2 regions of the Streptomyces sp. NPDC054813 genome follow, and region 1 is predicted to be linked to the other one. Evidence: riboswitches for the same ligand, from Rfam matches in the RefSeq annotation. Region 1 holds a riboswitch; the other holds the start of a gene.
The links. Region 1 has a riboswitch for ZMP and ZTP ahead of ACWGJB_RS21905 (bifunctional 5,10-methylenetetrahydrofolate dehydrogenase/5,10-methenyltetrahydrofolate cyclohydrolase). Riboswitches for the same ligand answer to the same signal wherever they lie in the genome.
Positions count from the first base shown of each region.

Region 1 (3,077 bases):
CGGCGTGCGGGCCGGTGACGTCATGGAGTACAGCGCCTGGATGCGCTGATCACACCCCGAGCTGCCGGGCGGCCGCGGTGACCGTCTGCTCCAGCAGCACGGCGATGGTCATCGGGCCGACCCCGCCCGGCACCGGCGTGATCAGCGAGGCCCGTTCGACGGCGGTGTCGAAGTCGACGTCACCGACGTTCCCCTCGTTGTAGCCCGCGTCGAGCACGACCGCGCCCGGCCTGATGTCCTGGCCCCGGATCAGCCGGGGCCGGCCGACGGCGGCGACCACGATGTCGGCCTCGCGAACGGCCGCCGACAGGTCCCGGGTGCGGGAGTGGCAGTAGGTGACGGTGGCGTCGCGGGCGAGCAGCAGCATGCCGGCCGGCTTGCCCAGGATCGCGCTGCGGCCGACGACCACCGCCCGCTTCCCGGCCGGGTCGACGTCGTACGCGTCGAGCAGCCGCAGGATGCCGCCGGGCGTGCAGGAGACGAAGCCCGGCAGGCCGAAGCTCATCGTCGCGAACGACGCGAAGGTCACGCCGTCGACGTCCTTCTCCGGCGCGATCGCCTCGAACGCCGCCCGCTCGTCGATGTGTTCGCCGACCGGGTGCTGGAGCAGGATGCCGTGCACCGCCGGGTCGGCCGACAACTCCCGCAGCGTGCCGACGAGTTCCCCGGTGGTCGTGGTGGCGGGCAGTGCCACGTGCCGGGAGGCGATGCCGGCCTTGCGGCTGCGGTTCTGCTTCATCCGGACATAGGTGACGGAGGCCGGGTCCTCGCCGACCAGCACGGTCGCCAGGCACGGCGTGGTGCCGGTGCGTGCGGTGAACTCGGCGGCCCGCTGCGCGGTCTGCTCGACGATCCGGCGGGCGACGGCGGTTCCGTCCATGAGACGGGCATGGGTCATGCGGCACACTCCTGAGCTGGTCAGACCTTGATCGCCCAGGCGCACGGCATCGACAGTGCGGGCCGCTCCACGGTGGTGCTCCACCTCAGCGCCAGTCACGGCCCGCGCCCAGCGTAACCGAGGTGCTCAGCGTTTCCCACGGCGGTGCGCCGCCCGCAGGGCCGTCCGCAGCAGCACGACGGACGCGCGCGGAGGCGTGCGGCGGCTGTGCCCCAGTCCGGCCCGTGCCGAGAAGGTCCAGGTCAGCCGCGCGCTGACCTGGACCCTCGCGGTCCTTCCGGCTACTCGTCCCATGCCTGGATCATGATCTGTTCGGCGATCTTGCCGTCGCGCAGCGTGATCATCGACTCGGCGAGCACCCGGACGCCGTCCGCGTACTCGCACGACTCGCTGTAGGCGGCCTGGTCGCCCTGCACGATGCACTGGTCCAGCTTGTGCGTCATGTCCCGGCTGTAGACGTCGTCCAGCATCGCGGCTATGTCCCTGCGGCCGTGCAGGACTTTGGGGTGGCTGGGCTGGGCGGTGCGGTCGACGATACGGATCTCCGCGTCGTCCGTGTAGAGCGCCAGCAGGGTGTTCCCCGTGTTTCCCTCTACGGCCCGGCGCAGCGTGGCGGTGTCGAACGTGGAGCCTGTCGCGGTGCCCATGATGACCTCCTGCGGGAGCCCGCGACCCGATGCGGAGCGGGCCGCGACAGCCCCACCTTCGAGCCTCCTCCGCCCCGCCGGGCTCGGCAAGCGCAGGCCGGGCGCTCCGCCTGACGGGTGAGGGGGACCGGCTGCCCGTGTCCGGCCCGGCGCCCGGGCCGTTGCTGGAGACATGATCTCAACACGACGTATCGTCGCCGCCGTCGGCCTCGCCGTCGGGGTCACCGGCCTCGCCGCACCCATGGCGAACGCGGCCGATGCGAGCGCACCGCACCCCGGGAAGCTCACCGCGCTCGGCGTGCTCGACTCGGTCTCCCGCAGCGGCATCCCGGCGGAGTACCAGGGCCAGATCCCCAAGGTCTCGGAGCAGGTGCAGGGGCTGAACGGAGTCCACAAACTGAGCGAACTGCACCAGATCACCGACCTGGCGGCGCCGGCCATGGGACTGGTGCCGGGCATCGAGTACTGACCCACGCCCCACCCCGAGGGCCGTCCCGGAAAATGGGGCGGCCCTTCGTCGTACTCGGTGCCCGGCGGCCGACTACCGGGCGCTCGGTGCCCGGCGCCCAGGAACCGCGTGCTCAGTGCTCGGCGGCCAGGAACTGCGTCGCCGCCAGCTCCGCGTAGAGCGGGTCCGCCGCCACCAGCTCCCGGTGGGTGCCCACCGCGCGGACCCGGCCCGTGTCCATCACCACGATCCGGTCGGCCATCGTCACCGTCGACAAGCGGTGCGCGACCACCAGTACCGTGGTCGACCGTGCCACATCGGCGACGGTGTCCCTGAGGGCCGCCTCGTTCACCGCGTCCAACTGCGAGGTCGCCTCGTCCAGGAGCAGCAGCCGGGGCCGGCGCAGCAACGCCCGGGCGATCGCGACCCGTTGCCGCTCGCCGCCCGACAGCTTGGTCCCGCGGTGCCCGACCAGCGTCTCCAGGCCCTGCGGCAGCCGCGCCACCAGACCGTCCAGCCGGGTCGTCTTCAGCACCCGCGTCACCGCGTCCTCGCCCGCCTCCGGATTGCCGAGCAGCAGATTGTCCTTCAACGACCCGGACAGCACGGGGGCGTCCTGCTCGACGTATCCGATGGCCGAGCGCAACAGGGGCAGTTCCCAGTCGGGGAGCGGACGGCCGTCGAGGGTGATGGCGCCGGACTCCGGGTCGTAGAACCGTTCGATCAGGGAGAAGACGGTGGTCTTGCCGGCGCCGGACGGGCCGACGAACGCTGTCATGCCCCGGGCGGGTATCGCGAAGCTGACCCCGTGGTGGACGTACGGCAGGTCGTCGGCGTAGCGGAACCGTACGTCGGTGAAGGTGAGGGCGGCCGGTTCGGCGCCGGCGGACGGCAACTCGGCGGGCTGGGCGGGGGGTTCGGAGGGCAGTTGCAGTGCCTCCTGGATCCGGGCGAGCGCGCCGGCGCCGGTCTGGTACTGCGTGACCGCGCCGACGACCTGCTGGATCGGCGACATCAGGTAGAAGACGTACAGCAGGAACGCCACCAGCGTGCCGATGCCGATCGCGCCGGTCGCCACCCGCGC
Region 1 is NZ_JBSHAF010000010.1:179,703-182,779, reverse strand. Features, by position in the region: gene ACWGJB_RS21910 (CU044_5270 family protein) at 1-49, shown strand, start outside; gene ACWGJB_RS21905 (bifunctional 5,10-methylenetetrahydrofolate dehydrogenase/5,10-methenyltetrahydrofolate cyclohydrolase) at 50-898, opposite strand; ZMP/ZTP riboswitch at 925-1,007, opposite strand; gene ACWGJB_RS21900 (hypothetical protein) at 1,025-1,192, opposite strand; gene ACWGJB_RS21895 (nuclear transport factor 2 family protein) at 1,180-1,545, opposite strand; gene ACWGJB_RS21890 (hypothetical protein) at 1,718-2,014, shown strand; gene ACWGJB_RS21885 (ABC transporter ATP-binding protein) at 2,127-3,077, opposite strand, start outside.

Region 2 (3,077 bases), on a different contig from region 1:
GCGGTCCGCGCCCTGCCTGGCCGCCTTGTCCTTGAACTGGGTCATCCGGCTGGCCTCGCCGAAGCCGGTGAGGCAGTTCATGACCCAGGCGAGCTGCGCGTGCTCGGGGACGTGGCTCTGCACGAAGAGGGTGCAGCGGTCCGGGTCCAGACCGGCGCCGAGCAGCTGGGCCGCGGCGAGGCGGGTGTTGGCGCGCAGGTCGGCGGGGTCCTGCGGGATCGTGATCGCGTGCAGGTCGACGACCATGTAGAAGGCGTCGTGGGATTCCTGGAGGGCCACCCACTGGCGGACGGCGCCGAGGTAGTTGCCGAGGTGGAACGAGCCGGCGGTGGGCTGGATGCCGGAGAGCACGCGGGGTCGATCAGAGGCCATGCCCCCATTCTCTCAGAGGGTGAGGGCGGGATTGGTCTCCGAGGCGGAGGGTTGTTCGGTGCGCGGGGGCTGCGGCGCCGTTGTGGCTGGTCGCGCAGTCCCCCGCGCCCCTCAGGGGGCGCTGCCCCTGACGGCGTCGATCAGCCCAGGTCGATCTCGGGGTACAGCGGGAAGCCCGCGACCAGGTCCGTCGCGCGCTGGGCGATCTCCGTCGACACCTTCTCGTCCAGGACGTGGGAGGCCTTGCTCGGGGCGCCCGACTTCGTCGTGCCCGGCTCGGTCGCCGTCAGGACGCGGTCGATCAGGGCCGCCACCTCGTCCATCTCGGCCGTGCCCAGGCCGCGCGTGGTCAGGGCCGGGGTGCCGATGCGGATGCCGGAGGTGTACCAGGCTCCGTTCGGGTCGGCCGGGATCGCGTTGCGGTTGGTGACGATGCCGGAGTCGAGGAGGGCCGTCTCGGCCTGGCGGCCGGTGAGGCCGTAGGACGACTCGACGTCGATCAGGTTGAGGTGGTTGTCCGTGCCGCCGGTGACCAGGGTGGCGCCGCGGCGCGTCAGGCCCTCGGCCAGTGCGCGGGAGTTGTCGACGATCCGCTGGGCGTAGTCCTGGAAGGCGGGCTGCCGGGCCTCGGCGAGGGCGACGGCCTTGGCGGCCATGACGTGCGGGAGCGGGCCGCCGAGGACCATCGGGCAGCCGCGGTCGACCTGGTCCTTCAGGGAGTCGTCGCACAGGACCATGCCGCCGCGCGGGCCGCGCAGCGACTTGTGGGTGGTGGTGGTCACGATCTGGGCGTGCGGGACCGGGTCGAAGTCACCGGTCAGGACCTTGCCTGCGACCAGGCCCGCGAAGTGCGCCATGTCGACCATCAGGGTCGCGCCGACCTCGTCGGCGATCTCCCGCATGATCCGGAAGTTCACCAGCCGGGGGTACGCGGAGTAGCCGGCCACGAGGATCAGCGGCTTGAACTCACGGGCCTGGGCGCGCAGCGCCTCGTAGTCGATCAGGCCGGTCGCCGGGTCGGTGCCGTAGGAGCGCTGGTCGAACATCTTGCCGGAGATGTTCGGGCGGAAGCCGTGGGTGAGGTGACCGCCGGCGTCCAGGGACATGCCGAGCATCCGCTGGTTGCCGAAGGCCTGCCGCAGCTCGGCCCAGTCGGCCTCGGAGAGGTCGTTGACCTGGCGGGCGCCCGCCTTCTCCAGGAAGGGGACCTCGACGCGGTCGGCGAGGACGGCCCAGAAGGCGACCAGGTTGGCGTCGATGCCGGAGTGCGGCTGGACGTAGGCGTGCTGGGCGCCGAACAGCTCGCGGGCGTGCTCGGCGGCGAGCGCCTCGACGGTGTCGACGTTGCGGCAGCCGGCGTAGAAGCGGCGGCCGACGGTGCCCTCGGCGTACTTGTCGCTGAACCAGTTGCCCATCGCGAGCAGGGTCGCCGGGGAGGCGTAGTTCTCGGAGGCGATCAGCTTGAGCATCTCGCGCTGGTCGTGGACCTCCTGGCCGATGGCGTCGGCGACCCGCGGCTCGACCGCGCGGATCACGTCGAGGGCAGCGCGGTACGCGGTGGACTCGGTGGAGAGGGGCGCGGACTTGTCTGACATTCGGGACCTCCGGACATGGCGTTCGGCGTTCACGGTTCGGCCCAGGCGCACGGCACTCGATCAGACGCGGGCCGCTCCCCGATGGTCGGTCCCATCCCAGCGCGCCAGTCACGGCCCGCTGGTCAGACTACCCGGCACGCCGGGCCCAGGGGCCGTGGCGTCCACCAGTCGGGCAGCGGCAGAGGGTAGTAAGGGGGACACCTCGCCGCGTTCTCTGGAGTCGCCGTGACCACTACGGAAGCCCTCATCGCCGCCGCCGACGCGCACAGCGCGCACACCTACCACCCGCTGCCGGTGGTGATCGCCACTGCCGAGGGGGCGTGGATGACGGACGTGGAGGGGCGCAGGTACCTGGACTTCCTGGCGGGCTACTCGGCGCTGAACTTCGGGCACGGCCACCCCCGGCTGGTGGCGGCGGCGAAGGCGCAACTGGAGCGGGTGACGCTGACGTCCCGCGCCTTCCACCACGACCGGTTCGCCGCCTTCTGCACGGAACTGGCGGAGCTGTGCGGGATGGAGATGGTGCTGCCGATGAACACGGGGGCGGAGGCGGTGGAGACCGCCGTGAAGACCGCCCGGAAGTGGGGGTACCGGGTCAAGGGGGTGCCGTCGGAGCGGGCGAAGGTGGTGGTCGCCGGCGGCAACTTCCACGGCCGTACGACGACGTTGATCAGCTTCTCGACCGATCCCGAGGCACGGGCCGACTTCGGGCCGTACACCCCGGGCTTCGAGATCGTGCCGTACGGCGACCTGACGGCCATGCGGGCCGCGCTGACCGAGAACACGGTCGCGGTGCTGCTGGAGCCGATCCAGGGCGAGTCCGGGGTGATCGTGCCGCCGGAGGGCTACCTGGCGGGGGTGCGGGAGCTGACGCGCGAGCGGGACGTGCTGTTCGTCGCGGACGAGATCCAGTCCGGGCTCGGGCGGACCGGGCGGACCTTCGCGTGCGAGCACGAGGGGGTCGTACCGGATGTGTACGTCCTCGGGAAGGCGCTGGGGGGCGGGGTGCTGCCGGTGTCGGCGGTGGTGGCGCAGGCCGAGGTGCTGGGAGTTTTCCGGCCCGGCGAGCACGGGTCCACCTTCGGCGGGAACCCGCTGGCCTGTGCGGTG
Region 2 is NZ_JBSHAF010000003.1:456,252-459,328, reverse strand. Features, by position in the region: gene trpS (tryptophan--tRNA ligase) at 1-372, opposite strand, end outside; gene ACWGJB_RS08250 (glycine hydroxymethyltransferase) at 513-1,967, opposite strand; ZMP/ZTP riboswitch at 2,000-2,089, opposite strand; gene rocD (ornithine--oxo-acid transaminase) at 2,193-3,077, shown strand, end outside.
Region 2: it holds a riboswitch for ZMP and ZTP, as region 1 does, so the genes downstream of both, ACWGJB_RS08250 (glycine hydroxymethyltransferase) here and ACWGJB_RS21905 (bifunctional 5,10-methylenetetrahydrofolate dehydrogenase/5,10-methenyltetrahydrofolate cyclohydrolase) in region 1, are expected to answer to the same signal.